3 regions of the Rahnella perminowiae genome follow, and region 3 is predicted to be linked to each of the others. Evidence: predicted binding sites of a transcription regulator. Region 3 holds the regulator's gene; each other region holds the start of a gene.
What was found. Region 3 encodes PurR, which represses purine synthesis genes. Its sites were predicted from a motif close to CANGCAAACGTTTGCNTG; they were not measured.

Region 1 (5,422 bases), on a different contig from region 3:
GACGTAATGAATTATTATACCTAATCACGTCTGGAAAATAATTAAACGAGTTAAAAACAATACCCTTATTATTTTTTAATTACCTGAAATTTAAGTGATTGCCGATTATATTATAAGAGAATTCCTACCCTGAAGATAATACCATAAGTAAACAGAACGTAAGGATTAAGTAAGTTTCATAAAAAAATCCGCAGGCTTTCGCACTGCGGATTTTTATTACTGAAGCCCGTTAAGCGTTAGCCAAGCTGTTTACGGGCATTGCGGAACATGCGCATCCACGGGCTGTCTTCGCCCCATTCTTCCGGATGCCATGAGTTGCTGACAGTGCGGAAAACGCGCTCCGGATGCGGCATCATCACGGTAACGCGGCCTGACAGGTTGGTCACCGCCGTGATGCCGTTCGGAGAGCCGTTCGGGTTCGCCGGATAGCTTTCGGTCGCCTGACCGTTGTTATCCACGAAACGCAGCGCTACCAGATTACTGTGCTCAATTTGCGCCAGATGCGCGGCGTCACGCACTTCCACATGCCCTTCCCCGTGGGAAACGGCGATTGGCATACGTGAACCGGCCATACCCTGCATGAACATCGACGGGCTGGCAGCCACTTCCACCAGGCTGAAACGTGCTTCGAAACGGTCAGACAGGTTACGCACGAAGCGTGGCCAATGTTCCGCACCGGGGATCAGCTCTTTCAGGTTAGACATCATCTGACAGCCGTTACACACACCCAGCGCCAGCGTTTGCGGACGGTGGAAGAACTCTTCGAACTCTTCACGCACGCGGTCATTGAACAGAACTGATTTCGCCCAGCCTTCACCCGCGCCCAGCACATCACCGTAAGAGAATCCGCCGCACGCCACCAGCGTATGGAAATCCTGCAAATCCCGGCGACCGGCCAGCAAATCACTCATGTGGACATCAACCGCATCAAAACCGGCACGGTGGAAGGCAGCCGCCATTTCAACGTGGGAGTTCACGCCCTGCTCACGCAGCACGGCAACTTTCGGACGCGCGCCCTTCGCGATGTAAGGTGCGGCCACGTCTTCGTCAGGGGCAAAGGTCAGTTTGACGTTCAGCCCCGGATCCAGATCATTGGTTTTCGCCTGATGTTCCTGATCGGCACATTCAGGGTTGTCGCGCAGACGTTGCATCTGCCAGGTCGTTTCAGCCCACCAGGTACGCAGCGTGGTGCGGCTTTCGCTGTACACCGGCTTGTCACCAGAAGAAATGATGAAGCGGTCACCGGTTTCGACGCTGCCGAGGTAATGCGTGCAATCCGCCAGACCAAAATCAGCCAGCGTTTTCTCAACCGCTTCACGGTCTGATGCACGGATCTGGATCACCGCGCCCAGTTCTTCGTTGAACAATGCCGCCAGCGCATCAGTGCCCAGCGCCGCGATATCTGCGGTCAGGCCGCAATGCCCTGCGAAGGCCATTTCAGCCAGCGTCACCAGCAGACCACCGTCGGAACGGTCATGATATGCCAGTAATTTCTGCTCAGACACCAGCGCCTGCATGGCATTGAAGAAGCCGCCCAGTTGCTCTGCGCTGCGCACATCCGCCGGCGTATTGCCGAGCTGACGGTAAACCTGTGCCAGCGCCGTTGCACCCAGTGCGTTATGACCGGCACCCAGATCCACCAGCAGCAACGCGGTGTCACCTTTATCGGTGCGCAGTTGTGGCGTCACGGTATGACGAACGTCTTCGACACGGGCAAACGCGGTGATCACCAGTGACAGCGGAGAGGTCATCTCGCGTTGTTCGTTACCTTCCTGCCAGCGGGTTTTCATCGACATGGAGTCTTTGCCCACCGGGATGGTAATGCCCAGCGCCGGACAAAGTTCTTCGCCTACCGCTTTCACGGCGGCGTATAAACCGGCATCTTCCCCAGGATGACCGGCCGCAGACATCCAGTTAGCCGAAAGCTTAACGCGTTTCAGGCTGCCGATTTCTACCGCCGCGATATTCGTCAGTGCTTCGCCAACGGCCATGCGACCGGAAGCGGCGAAATCCAGCAAGGCAACCGGCGCACGTTCGCCCAGTGACATCGCTTCGCCGTGGTAGCTGTCGAGGCTGGCGGTGGTGACTGCGCAGTCGGCTACCGGGATCTGCCACGGGCCGACCATCTGGTCACGTGCGACCATACCGGTGACAGTGCGGTCACCGATGGTGATCAGGAAGGTTTTCTCGGCCACGGCCGGCAGATGCAGAACACGGTTTACCGCTTCAGCAATCTGAATATTTTCCGCATTCAGGTTATCGCCTTTGGCTTTCAGCGTGGTGACGTCGCGGGTCATTTTTGGCGTTTTGCCCAGCAGCACATCCAGCGGCATATCTATTGGCTGGTTGTCGAAATGGCTGTCTTCCAGAGAAAGATGCATTTCTTCAGTGGCTTCGCCGATGACCGCATAAGGAGCGCGTTCGCGCTGGCAGATCGCATCGAACTGTTCCAGCTGCGCCGGAGAAACCGCCAGCACATAACGTTCCTGCGATTCGTTACACCAGACTTCCAGCGGGCTCATACCCGGTTCGTCGTTGAGGATATCGCGCAGCCGGAAACGGCCGCCACGGTTACCATCACTGACCAGCTCCGGCATGGCATTCGATAAACCGCCCGCACCGACGTCATGGATAAATAAAATCGGGTTGGCTTCGCCCAGTTGCCAGCAGCGGTCGATCACTTCCTGACAACGGCGTTCCATTTCCGGGTTGTCGCGCTGTACGGAAGCAAAATCCAGATCGGCATCAGACTGACCGGAAGCCATAGAAGATGCCGCACCGCCGCCCAGACCGATATTCATCGCCGGACCACCAAGAACGATCAGTTTCGCGCCAACGGTGATTTCACCTTTTTGTACGTGATCAGCACGGATGTTACCGATACCGCCCGCCAGCATGATCGGTTTATGATAACCGCGCAGCTCCGGGCCGTTGTGGCTGTTGACGTTTTCTTCATAAGTACGGAAGTAGCCCAGTAATGCCGGACGACCAAATTCGTTGTTAAATGCGGCCCCGCCCAGCGGACCGTCGGTCATAATATCCAGCGCGGTAACGATACGATCCGGCTTACCAAAGTCTTCTTCCCATGGTTGTTCAAAACCCGGAATACGCAGGTTGGAAACGGAGAAACCGACCAGACCGGCTTTAGGTTTCGCACCACGGCCGGTTGCGCCTTCATCACGGATTTCGCCGCCGGAACCGGTGGCCGCACCCGGCCACGGAGAGATCGCCGTCGGGTGGTTATGGGTTTCGACCTTCATCAGGATATGCGCCTGCTCCTGATGAAAATCGTACAGACCGTCTTTTGCATCAGCGTAGAAACGGCCGACCTGTGAACCTTCCATCACGGCGGCGTTATCTTTATACGCGGACAGCACGTGATCAGGGGTGTGTTCGAAGGTGTTCTTAATCATCTTAAACAGGGATTTCGGCTGCGTTTTACCGTCGATAATCCAGTCTGCGTTGAAGATTTTGTGACGACAGTGTTCTGAGTTTGCCTGTGCGAACATATACAGTTCGATATCCGTCGGGTTGCGCCCCAACGACGTAAAGGCAGCCATCAGATAATCAATTTCGTCCTGCGCCAGCGCCAGACCTAATTTGGTATTGGCGGCTTCCAGTGCGCCACGGCCCTCACCGAGGATATCCACATGTTGCACAGGGGCAGGCTGGTGCTGTGCAAACAGCGCGCTGGCGTCTTCCAGCTGGCCAAAGACGGTTTCCATCATGCGGTCATGCAGCAAGGCACCCAGTTCGCTCCACTGGGCTTCGGTCAGTTGCGGTGCCTGAACATAAAATGCCAGACCGCGCTCCAGACGCAGAACCTGTGACAGGCCGCAATTGTGTGCGATATCGGTAGCTTTGGAAGACCATGGAGAAATGGTGCCGGGGCGCGGGGTCACTAACAGTAAACGACCAGAAGGAGCATGTTCAGCGAGAGAAGGACCGTATTTCAGAAGGCGTTGTAACTTGGTTTGTTCGTCCGAATTCAGCGGCGCGCTGACATCGGCAAAGTGTACATATTCGGCGTAAATATCGCTGACCGGAAGGCGGACTTCCTGACAACGGGACAACAATTTATTAATGCGAAAAGCCGACAAAGCGGGCGAACCACGCAGTATTTCCATAATGACAGATCTCTCGTCTTCGAAGACACTGACCACAGTGCTTCATTGGGCGCAACAGGGGGAAAACGCGGGCTATTATAAAGAAAGCTGGCGTCCGACGAAACCGTTTGCGCAGGGAAACTTGATATTCATTTATAGGCCCACATATCTTGCGGGTATCATGAATAAAGTTGCAGACTGCCGTTTTGTTGAGCAAAATGCGTCAGCACTGGGGATATAACCATACTAACTGCACAGCATAGCGTAAAAAAACAAGAGCGCCGCAGCGAGATAACTATTTGACGCGACTAAAAATTAATTATGTCCTGATGGGGATCGCCGCCCTGTTACTGGCGCTGGCTTTATGGCCCGCAGTCCCGTGGCACAGAGGTGAAGGCGACCAGCTGGATCACATAAAATCCCGTGGAGAATTGCGCGTAAGCACGCTCAATTCTCCACTGACTTTTATGGAATCTCCGGAAGGTAATCTCGGCTTCGATTACGAACTGGCTAAACGCTTTGCAGATTATCTGGGCGTGCGGCTGGTCGTGACACAGCACACTACCATCGAGAGCATGTTTGACGATCTGGACCATGATCATACTGACCTGCTGGCTTCCGGGCTGGTATATAACAATGCGCGGCTGAAAAACTACCGCGCCGGTCCGGAGTACTATTCCGTTTCCCAGCAGCTGGTTTACCGGCAGGGTGCCGTGCGTCCGAAAAGCTTTGCGGACATCAAAGGCTCGCTGGTGGTGTCTGCCGGCAGCGCACATATCGCCACACTCGAAGACGCCAGGAAAAAGTATCCCGACCTCACATGGACCACGACCGATAAGATGTCGCCACGCGATTTGTTGCAGCAAGTCGAGAACGGCAAACTCGATTATACGCTGGGCGATTCGGTGACTATCGCGCTGATGCAGCGCGTCTATCCGCGTCTGGCGGTGGCTTTTGATGCCACTGATGACGAACCCGTGACCTGGTACTACCGCAAGCAACCTGATGACGACAGCCTCTCGGCCGCCATGCTGGACTTTTTCAGCCAGATTTCTGAAGACGGTACACTGGAAAAGCTGGAGGAGAAATATCTCGGGCACGTGGGCGATTTTGATTACGTCGATACCCGGACTTTCCTTAACGCCATCGACAGTACGCTACCGGATTTACAGCCGCTGTTTGAAAAATATGCCGGGAATATTGACTGGCGTTTACTGGCTGCCATCGCCTATCAGGAGTCACATTGGGATCCGCAGGCGAAATCCCCGACCGGCGTACGGGGTGTGATGATGCTGACCCGTGCAACCGCTGGCGGG
Region 2 (5,422 bases), on a different contig from region 3:
CCGCAGCACACTGGCAGAACAGGGCGGTGATGCACGCGTTTCCGTACTGAAAGCCGTTGTGACGCAGGCGAGTTCTGCTATTCCGGTGATGCCGCTGTACCTTTCACTGCTGTTCAAAGTGATGAAAGAAAAGGGCACCCACGAAGGATGTATCGAGCAGGTTTACGGTCTGTACAAAGACAGCCTGTACGGCGCTGAGCCGCTGGTCGATAACGAAGGGCGTCTGCGCGCTGACCTCAAAGAGATCGCGCCGGAAGTGCAGGAAGAAGTCGGTAAACTGTGGAATGAAGTCACTAACGACAACATCGCTGAACTGACTGATTTTGCGGGTTATAAAAGCGAGTTCATGCGTCTGTTCGGCTTTGGCCTGAACGGTGTTGATTACGCTGCCGATACCAATCCGGACGTGAAAATCAAACATCTGATCCAGATGTAATGTGATTTAACATACAGAGATGACTGAAACCCGCATTCGCCGAAAGGTGGGTGTGGGTTTTTTTATCAACACTTCACGCAGTTTTTAGTAGATTCTAAAAAGCCACTTTTGAAAGCGGCTTTTATAATCAAATAATTCACTCAACCGTATTTTTTGGCGAAGTTTTCATCTGAATCACACAGATAAATAATGAATTCAATGAAGGCAATTATTGAAGGAATAAACGTCCAGCAGAAGATGAGGTATAAGAATCCTTGCCCGATTTTACCCAGATAAAACTTATGAACACCAAAACCACCCAGGAAGAAAGCCAACAAAGCTGCAGCAACCCTGCTTTTAGTTCCCTGAGGATTAACGTTTTGAGTTGCTCCACAATGAGGGCATGATTTAGCCGACTCATGGATCTCCTTTCCGCATCCTCTACAAAAAACCATAGATCCCATTTCTATTTCCTTACATGTTATTATTCGGACTAATCTTACCCGTAATTATCATTAAGAAAAAGAGAATGATGATGCCTCAGCGAGAAGGGGATGCGTTCTGCCAGCTTACCGCGCGGGCAATGAATGGTCTTCAATACGCTTTATTATCAATAAATAACGCCGCAAACTCCACGGGCTGCAGCGTTTTTATGTCAAAACTACCTTCCATGCACATCAGCCATAAGCCACTTTGTGATTGATATGGTAAAAGGTCGCGGTGGCAGATTAGCAAATTTTTAAAACGGCCACTAAAAAGGGCGCATTCCGCACCCTGATATCAATTTCTATATTCTGTGCGACGATCTCACCGTCCGCTGAATACGTTTACGGGTCTTGGGATCAAAATACCGGCTTGGCCAGATGGTGCTTGGGTGTATTTCCAGTGCCTGGGCAATCAGGAGCTCGCCTTTCGGCCAGGGTCTTGAAAGTGCGTTAGACAGCGTCGAGGAACTCAGACCGGCAGCACGGGAAACGGCGGCCAGCGTGGTGCCTTTCTTACGCAATGCGGCAATGATATCAGCCTGATGCCAGTCGTGATTATTCATGACGGGTTACTCCTGTTTTTGACAGCGCAGGAACAGCAGGGCAGAAGGGCAGAAACGTAGGGGTATGTGATAGTTTCATGTTTTGAATCTCTAACGTGTGGATATAAACCACCGACAGAGCTGCGAAACTCTTATTGGTGGAAGCTCAGACAGGGTTCGCAGTACCGGCGAACGTTAGAAACCCGGCCAACCCGAAGGTTGCCCTGCCTGAGCCACCATTGAATGTACAAACACGATATCTCTGCGTTTGACAGGTACAGGAAGGCTCAACACATAATTATGACATATGTGTTTCTAACGTGGTATTCAGGCTGCGAAACCCGGCAGCGGATTTTGCCGCGGCGCACGCACTATAGCGTAATTGAGTGAGCTAAACCAACGGGTTAACTGCGGAAATGACGGGTGCTTTCCAGAGAAATTTCGGGCGTTGCAGCGGGTTACATGATTGACCCAGATGTAATTCGGTTTCATGCCAGGAGGTTGCAGAAATCCCCATCCGCCGAAAGGTGGGTGGGGGATTATTAATGTCTAAACGCCGCATGCACACGGCATTTTTATAGCGCCCTTCCATACACATCAGCCATAAGCCACTTTGTGATTGATATGGTAAAAGGTCGCGGTGGCAGCCATGACGTGTTGCTGCTCTTTACCTGGTTTGTGCGATTCCACATGGGTAATGTGGTAGCCGACGGCACCGGCATCCAGCGCTTTTTTAACAAATGCGTTATTGAGTTCTTCCATGGAGGTAGCCCAGGACACCGTGGTCACACCGACGGCCTGCAGCGAGGCAATCTCGCGATGTGATAACCCCGGGCGGACCAAAACAGGCTTAACCGCTTTGGGTGAGAATATAGACAAGACATCATTCACTAAGCCTTTCATGGATTTACTCCTCATCAGGTCATTTTTCTAAATCGGATCTTGAGTTGCACCGTTAATGAATAAAGAGGTTAACGCACCTGAAATATTCAGCGGGCATTGCTAATAAATACCTTTTCATGTAATGACCTTTAGCTTTAATTGCTAATTCTTTGTTAATTAATCTCCTGCCACAATTAACGCGAAAGTAAAAGAGGATATTTTCACCTGGTTACAGGTTAGGTGTTTTTGAAATGAGTACAAAAAGGGGCACATGTCACCCCCCATGTCTGCGGAATGTGCACTTCACTTTTCATCCACGGTTCTGTGACACGCGGTCAGGATGTTAACGGGGAGATTCTCTATGCATTCCGGTCGAACTGCTCTTATCGCCGTCATTTCGAAAGCTGGTTTGCGGATGATGGCGCTGCACCGGGGAAAATTTACGAAATGGAGTCCTATCACGGCATGCTGGCTTGTGTGATAGCCGGAGGCGGTCTGGCGCTGATGCCACGTAGTATGCTGGAAAGTATGCCGGGCAGCAGCACGGTGAGCATCTGGCCGCTGGCCGATAATTATCGTTTTTGACCACATGGCTGATATGGCGACGCGGCGTGTTAACCCGCAATCTGACAGAATTTGCGGCTCTGGCCCGTCAGCTGACGGTTAACCTTCCGCAACCTGCAAAATAATCTGCCAGTCCAGCGCGAGTTTCAGTACCACGCACGCCGCGCAAACAACAAAAATTGTCTTAAACATGGAGTCAATAAAATCCCTATGTGATGTAAATCACATTTTAATGGGCCGCAGCATAAACTTCATTTCATTTTTTGTGCAGAAAATGCTTTTTGGCGGTTTCGGCAGGGAGTTAGGGTTTATGGCAAGGCGTTATTTAGCGCTATGAATAAGCCAGGTACTGAGGGCCGCGCCAAAAGAAAAGAAATGACCCTGTTTGTACATAATAGCACCGCATGTTATTCACGCAGCGATACTATTATAAAGAGGGGAAAATTTAGCTTAACAATTTTTTTCTGCTTATTTTGGGCTGCTCAGGGAGGTTTGTGCGGGGAGATTTATTAATCCATCATCTGTTCTTATAAAATAATGCATTAAAATTCAATAAACCGAAGCGACTCACACAGGAATTGTGTAATAAGGTGTAATATTATCCTGACGCAATTGATATCATTATTTGTTTGTGTAGAATCAGAGTGACTAATTTAATGAAACGCCTCTAAAGTGAGCACATCATGGACAATGCATTAAACGTTTTGAATAATATCCGTACACTTCGGGCTCAGGCTCGCGAAATGCCTTTGAGTACCCTGGAAGAAATCCTTGAAAAACTGACCGCCATTGTGGAAGAAACTCGCGAAAATGCAAAAGCGCGCAGTGCACAGCAACAAGAGCGCGACGAAAAATTACTGAAATATCGCGAAATGCTGGCAAACGACGGCATCGCGATTGATGATCTTCTGGGTCATCAGAGTGCGAAAATCACCACCAAAGCCAAACGCAAGCCACGTCCTGCTCTTTATGAGTACACCGACACTGACGGTTCTAAAAAAACCTGGACTGGTCAGGGCCGTACACCTTCTGCCATCAAAGCAGCACTGGATGCTGGCGCTACACTGGAAAGTTTCCTGATCGCGCGCTAACCGAACGGTTGATGTGCTGAGTTTCTTCTGCCCTGCTTTTTAGCCGGGCAGGAAATGCGGTTCACTGTCAGTTTTTATTTTCTTATTTCCTCTCTTAAACGTTTCACTGTTCTGTTTTTTTCCCCTTTCATTGCTATCCCGCATTGTTCTTAATGTAAGCTTAAGTCTTGGGAAGTAAGGTTAACGTATCTTCGTTTACCGGAACTTCTATGCGTAGCCGATACTCCTCTGTGCAAATTGTGATTCACTGGCTGGTGCTGGTTTTAGTCGTTTTTACTTATACTACGATGGATATCAAGGGGGCGTTCGCCAGGGGCTCTCAGGTACGCGAACTATTAACACTGACGCATTACAGTCTGGGTTTTTGCGTATTATTTCTGATGTGTGTACGGGTGTTTGTGCGTGCAATGTATAGCACGCCGCCTGTTAAACCTGCGCCACCCCGCTGGCAACATAATCTTGCGGTGCTAACGCACACGGTGATTTATCTGATGTTTATCGGATTACCCGTACTGGGTATTTTATCGAAATATTACGCCGGTCATGACTGGACAATGTTTAACATCATGATGCCAAAAAGTGTTTTCCCGGATATGGAATTGCAAAGGCAGCTTAAAACAGTGCATATGTGGCTGGCCAATACGGGTTATTACCTGATTGGTTTACACGCTCTGGCGGCGCTCTGGCATCATTATCGTCTGCGTGACAATACACTGGTGCGGATGCTACCGGGGAGAAAATAGCGCAGGGAATGGCGGACATGAAAAACCGTTACGAGATGTTAAGTCAGACGATGTGATTAAAGTGACACGCCGGGCAGAAAGGGGATTCGGTGTCAGGGAACAATTGTCTGCGTATGAAAGCGGCGGTATTCTAAAACCCCTCTAATCAAAAGGATATTGAAATGGATACGACTGAAGAGCTGAGCGGAACGTACTTTTATCACGGGCATGCCAATCTGAGTAACCAAGAGTTATTTGGTCTAATTTTTATTGAAAGCTTATCAAACCACCTTGGGTTGGATACTACGGCTACAGTTCTCATTATTACAGGGCAGCCTTACATTCCGGTTCCGGGCAAGATGGTAACTGCAATACCGGGAACCAGCGTAGCGTCAAAGCTATCGAGGGCCCTTTTAAAGCAAGCCAAACTGCCCTTTGGCCTTAGAGCGTGGACGCCGGTTGGTAAGTCGTTCAATACCTTGACTATGCGAAAAACCACGAAATGGGCTGCACTGATAGATATGTCCCCTTTGTTGGATATGCAATGGCAGTCATATTAATTCAGCAGGTGGCCGCCGAAACCAGATCAAAATATAATTTAATAGCACGTCCAGAAGATCGTATTGCATGGACGTACTTTTAATGGAAGAAAAAGTCTTATTAATGTTCCGCGAGGAAATACCTGGTTACTACGATTTCGATTTGAAAAGGGAAGTGCCGC
Region 3 (5,422 bases):
TGTATTTATCAATCCACGGGTCGACATTAAGGTCTGTTTTGTTAGAACCAATGGTGTGCAGCAGGAAAATACCGTCAGGTTTAATATTGCGTTTGGCGACATTAAAATAGGTCTGATAATTTTTCGGACCCACATGTTCAAACATCCCGACAGAAACAATACGGTCAAACTGATCATTCAGGTCACGGTAATCCTGCAGCAGGATAGTGACATCCAGCCCTTCACAGCGTTTTTGAGCCAGTTTTTGTTGTTCAGCAGAAATCGTGACACCTACAACGCTTACGCCATAATTTTTGGCGGCGTACTCAGATAACCCACCCCAACCGCAACCGATATCCAGCAGGCGCTGTCCCGGTTTTAATTGCAGCTTGTCGCAGATCATTTTGAGTTTTGCTTCCTGCGCTTCTTCAAGCGTAGTGGCTTCTTTCCAGTAGCCGCAGGAATATTGCATGTAGGGGTCGAGCATCAGCGTAAATAAATCGTTGCCCAGATCATAATGCTCTTTGCCGACAATCCACGCCCGTTTGCGCGATTGCAAATTAGTCAGGCGTGCTGCGGCGACACGTAAAGTATCTTTGAAATGGTGGGGCAGTTTATTTTCCAAACCGGCACGGATAACACGCTGGAAAAAGATATCCAGACGGTCGCATTCCCACCAACCGTCCATGTAACTTTCACCGAGGCCCAGAGAACCTTCCTGTAAAACACGCTTAAAGAAGTCAGTGTTTTTTACTTTAAGGTCGAAAGGACGATTACCGTTTACCTGAATATCTGCCATCGCCAGCATCTCACTGGCGATCCGATACCATTGATTGTCCTGAATGCTTTGGTCTTCTATACACGATGAACTCATAGCTTCTCCATCACTTTCTCTTCTGACTTATTAACCTGCCGGGAAAAGCAAAGGCTATTTTTGCAGGTCTTTATGAGAACAGACGACTAGCGTCTCGCCCGATATTCGACACCAACAGAGGAAATTAAGAAGAACGCCTGCGCGCCGGAAGACGGGCAGGAAAATCATCCGTGAAAAGTATTCAAAAAATAAGTGTGACACCGTCCGCGCGTCTGGCTTAAGTATGTAATAAAAGTTTTGTAAAAATGCTATTTTATTTAGTTTTGTTGAGTATAGGCTCGCTGGCAGGCATTCTCAATAGTAAATCGTAATCAATGAAAATGCCCGCTAAGTGACTGTTACATTAGGGTATTATCACTGTTGATTTGCATGCAGAGTCTGAGTTTCCTGCTCCGGTGGCTGCTCATCGTCTCGCACATTTTTATGCTGTAAAGAGAGCCAGCGGCCCAAAACTACCAACAATAGTGTAGACAGCATGATCGTGACTGTCGCCATGAGCGGGTGCACAATAAATGCGGAAACCAGCATGCTGGCAAGAAAGCAAAGCCCAAGCTGCAAGGTATTCTGCAACGCTGCCGCCTTACCTGTATTAGCAGGAAATGGCATTAATGCATTTGCGACAACAATTGGATAGGTTGCACCATTCACCAAAGCCATCAGACAGAAAGGGATCAGCAAACTTGTCAGCCCGGCATTTGTGAACATAGCCACACAGAACAAGGCCACCATACTGATGCCGTAACCAGTCAGTAACCATGGCAGAATTTTATTGCCGTCCAGCCTGTTGATCAGAACACGGCAACCAAAACCACCGAGCAGGAAAGCGATAGTCTGCGGAACATAGCTCAGCCCGATGGCACCGGGTGAATAGCCCATATCGCTCAGGATAAACGGTGAGCCCGTCAGCCACGCAAAGAAACCCGCTGAACAGGCGGCATAAATCATGACATTCCCGCTGTAAACAGGCGATTTCAATAAAGTCGTAAAGCCGGTTTTATCTGCCTTTGCGTCTTTTGCCGGTTTGTTTTCACGCAGAGTCAGCGTCGTCAGCACTAAAGCGATGGCAACGACGGTCAGCAGGGCAAAAATAGCTTCCCAGTCAAAATGATTGAGCACCCAGGCACCCAGCAACGGTGCAAGAGCCGGAGAAAGCGCCACTAACGGCATAATGCTGGCAAAAGTTTTTTTTGCCACATCGGCAGAAAAACGGTCAACAACGATAGCCTGCCAGGTGACTGCGGCAGCACACACGCCTATGGCCTGTAAGAAACGCAGAGCCAGAAGAGCGCGTACATTCTCAACCCAGATAACACCCAGACAGCCGAACGCAAAAAGTATCAGACCAAGAAGCAATACCGGTTTACGGCCGATTCTGTCCGACAGTGGCCCCCACAGCAACTGACCAACAGCAAATCCACCGAGAAAAATGCTCAGACTTGCGCTGATCATCCCGGGGCTGGTCATCAGACTGGTTTGCATGGCACTGAACGCAGGCAGATACATATCGGTGGCTAAAAAGCCCAGCATGCTCAGACCCGCAAGATAGAGCATAAATCCAAAGGAGGGTTTCATTATTGTCTCGTTAATTTATTTATTGCAGATGATGTGACGCAGATTTCATACCGGGGGCGGAGTTTAACGCTTTGATAACAGGCTTGTGAAACGTTAATATTTGCACTCTGCTATCAAAAAAATTGAAGGCTGGATTATGTGGTCAGAATACGCTCTCGAAGTGGTTGATGCTGTCGCAAGAACCGGCAGTTTTAGTGCAGCTGCGCAGGACTTACACCGTGTGCCTTCTGCCATCAGTTACACCGTCCGCCAGCTTGAACAATGGCTGGCCGTGCCGTTGTTTGAGCGTCGACATCGTGACGTAGTGCTGACGCCAGCGGGAAAGGTTTTTGTCGATGAAGCACGGGTTATGACAAAAAAAATGATAGCCACCCGCCGGCAGTGTCAGCAGGTGGCGAACGGCTGGCGCGGCGAATTACGTGTGGCGGTCGACCGGATTGTCAAACCCGCACGGACACGGCGTCTGGTGCTCGATTTTTATCGCCATTTTGCGGATACCGAACTCATTATTCACTCGGAAGTGTTTAACGGTGTCTGGGATGCGTTGGTCGACGGGCGTGCAGACGTGGCGATCGGCGCTACGCGCGCGATACCGGTTGGCGGGCGCTTCAGTTTTCGTGATATGGGATTTATGGACTGGCATTGTGTCGTCAGCCCGCAACATCCGCTGGCGCAGCTATCCGGTGCGCTGAACGATGATCAACTGCGACCTTATCCGGCATTGTGCCTGGAAGATACTTCCCGGACATTGCCGAAGCGTGATACCTGGACGCTCGATAACCAGCGGCGTCTGGTCGTGCCGGACTGGACCTGTGCGCTGGAATGCCTGACTGAAGGATTGTGCGTGGGTATGATGCCGGTTCACCAGGTCATGCCGTGGATTGAACAGGGAAAATTACAGGTGCTGGCACTGGAGAATATATTCCCTGACAGCCCGTGCTGCCTGACGTGGGATCAAAGCAATCCTTCACCTTCACTGAGCTGGCTGTTGGAATACATGGGCGATACAGACACCATGAATCAGGAATGGCTGCGCGATTAGAAAAAACGCCTGCACAGGCAGGCGTTTGTGATTTGTTAACGACGGTAATCACGGTACGGGCCGTCGGCGACTGAACGGCGCTCGACCAGTTTCGGATGCACTTCGATGGTCTGGGACTCTTCACGCTTACTGACAATTCTGTCCAGTAACATCGTAAAGGCCATTTCACCCAGACGTTCTTTCGGCTGATGCACGGTTGTCAGCGCCGGGGAGAAGTAACGGGCGTTACGCACATTGTCGTACCCGATCACGGAAATATCCTGAGGAACGCGAAGGCCGAGTTCGTCTGCGGCACAAATTGCACCCATTGCCATCACATCGCCGCCGCAAAACACGGCAGTCGGACGATGCTTTTGCATCAGAATCTTATGCATTGCCTGGTAGCCAGACTCTGGTTCGAAATCACCCTGAACTACCCATTCGTCACGAAGAGGAATATTGGCTTCAGTCAGTGCTTTCACAAAACCCTGGAAGCGGCCGCCGCCGGTATTACGCGCCAGTTGCCCGGGGATCACGCCAATATCACGATGACCGCGTTCAATCAGATAACGACCGGCCATGTAACCACCTTCGAAAGCGTTATCGATAATGCTGTCGGTAAAGTTCTTGCGTGCTTCACCCCAGTCCATGACCACCATGGGAATCGAGCGGTACTCTTCGAGCATATTGAGCAATTCATCAGGGTATTCCGCGCACATCACCAGCAAGCCGTCGACGCGTTTTTGCGCCAGCATTTGCAGGTAGGCCTGTTGTTTCTCCAGGTTATTATGCGAGTTACACAAAATCAGCGTATAGCCTTTGGAGAAGCAGCTGTTTTCCACGGCTTCAATCACTTCGGCAAAATAGGGCGCTTCGCTTGAGGTGGCCAGCAGGCCGATGGTTTTAGTGTTATTGACCTTCAGACTGCGGGCTACAGCACTCGGAGAGTAATGTAACTCTTTGATTGCAAGGAGAACCGCTTCTTTGGTTTCTTCGGCGACGAAACGTGTTTTATTGATGACGTGCGACACGGTTGTAGTGGAAACGCCAGCGCGCTTTGCGACATCTTTAATCGTTGCCATGTAAACAATGACTCCTGAACTCACGTGCTTCAGCACGTTAGCATTATGTTAATCGTTTGCCTGCGAGGATTTAACTGCTGGCTTCTCAAAGGGCAGTGAAATCATTGGGTGGATTCTTCAGAATGAGGCGCGAAATGCTCTCGGGTGAAATCGACCGGCACACAGACGTGTTAACCGACAATTTTCTCTTATAATGCAGGAAAGTGGAAGCAAAATTCTCAGGAACGCATTGTCATTCAACACAAGATTTTAAAGGTTAATTATGAGAAAATGCGTTGGCACACAATGAGTGTGGTATTAAGAAATGCCACAATTTGATCCGAAAGGGGGTTTGATGGACAGCAACCTGAAATTATCGTTGATCACCACGGTATGCGCTTTGCTTATGATTATCGCTTTCAGCTTCACTGCAATAATGAACTGATTCAATAAGTGATCCGCCATAAAAAAGGGCGACGCCTGTCACAGGCGTCGCCCTTTTCAATGTTACGCAGTGACCGTTACCGCCGATGTTCTTCCCTGCAGAAACGCTTCGTTAAATGCTATTCAATGGCTGATTAGCGAACCTTCAGACTTAACGAATTGTTTATTATCGGATCGTTTTAGGGGTCATTACCCGACGTGCGCCTACATAGTGGTCTTGCCAGTAATCATCGCCAAGAGAAGTAATTTTAATGTCTTCGCCCGTTCTTGGAGACTGAATAAACTTGCCGTTGCCAACGTAAACCCCAACATGGTCTGCCGCGCCGCGGTTATTGATTCTGAAGAACACCAGATCACCGCTTTCAAGTTCGCCGCGTTTGACCGGAGCGGCATCGCGCAGGTGATACATTTCATTTGCTGTACGTGGCATTTTTATACGGATCAAATCTTTGTAGGCATAATAAACTAAGC

Region 1: a site for PurR is predicted at 4,224-4,241, ahead of purL (phosphoribosylformylglycinamidine synthase). Genes of this name have one in related genera too.
Region 2: a site for PurR is predicted at 4,071-4,088, ahead of cybB (cytochrome b561). Genes of this name have one in related genera too.

What each region holds. Positions count from the first base shown of each region.
Region 1 covers NZ_JAFMOT010000179.1:31,007-36,428, reverse strand. Annotated here, with positions in the region: gene purL (phosphoribosylformylglycinamidine synthase) at 237-4,127, opposite strand; gene mltF (membrane-bound lytic murein transglycosylase MltF) at 4,406-5,422, shown strand, end outside.
Region 2 covers NZ_JAFMOT010000184.1:204,618-210,039, reverse strand. Annotated here, with positions in the region: gene fabV (enoyl-ACP reductase FabV) at 1-436, shown strand, start outside; gene J1781_RS19185 (TM2 domain-containing protein) at 577-879, opposite strand; gene J1781_RS19180 (helix-turn-helix domain-containing protein) at 1,203-1,463, opposite strand; gene J1781_RS19170 (YdgH/BhsA/McbA family protein) at 2,040-2,345, opposite strand; partial or broken gene J1781_RS19165 (LysR substrate-binding domain-containing protein) at 2,640-3,013, shown strand; gene J1781_RS19160 (H-NS family histone-like protein) at 3,572-3,979, shown strand; gene cybB (cytochrome b561) at 4,189-4,722, shown strand; partial or broken gene J1781_RS19150 (STM2901 family protein) at 4,884-5,344, shown strand; gene J1781_RS19145 (DUF1493 family protein) at 5,329-5,422, shown strand, end outside.
Region 3 covers NZ_JAFMOT010000188.1:253,326-258,747, reverse strand. Annotated here, with positions in the region: gene cfa (cyclopropane fatty acyl phospholipid synthase) at 1-853, opposite strand, end outside; gene punC (purine nucleoside transporter PunC) at 1,208-2,425, opposite strand; gene punR (DNA-binding transcriptional activator PunR) at 2,562-3,467, shown strand; gene purR (HTH-type transcriptional repressor PurR) at 3,503-4,528, opposite strand; gene cydH (cytochrome bd-I oxidase subunit CydH) at 4,833-4,952, shown strand; gene J1781_RS24730 (C40 family peptidase) at 5,118-5,422, opposite strand, start outside.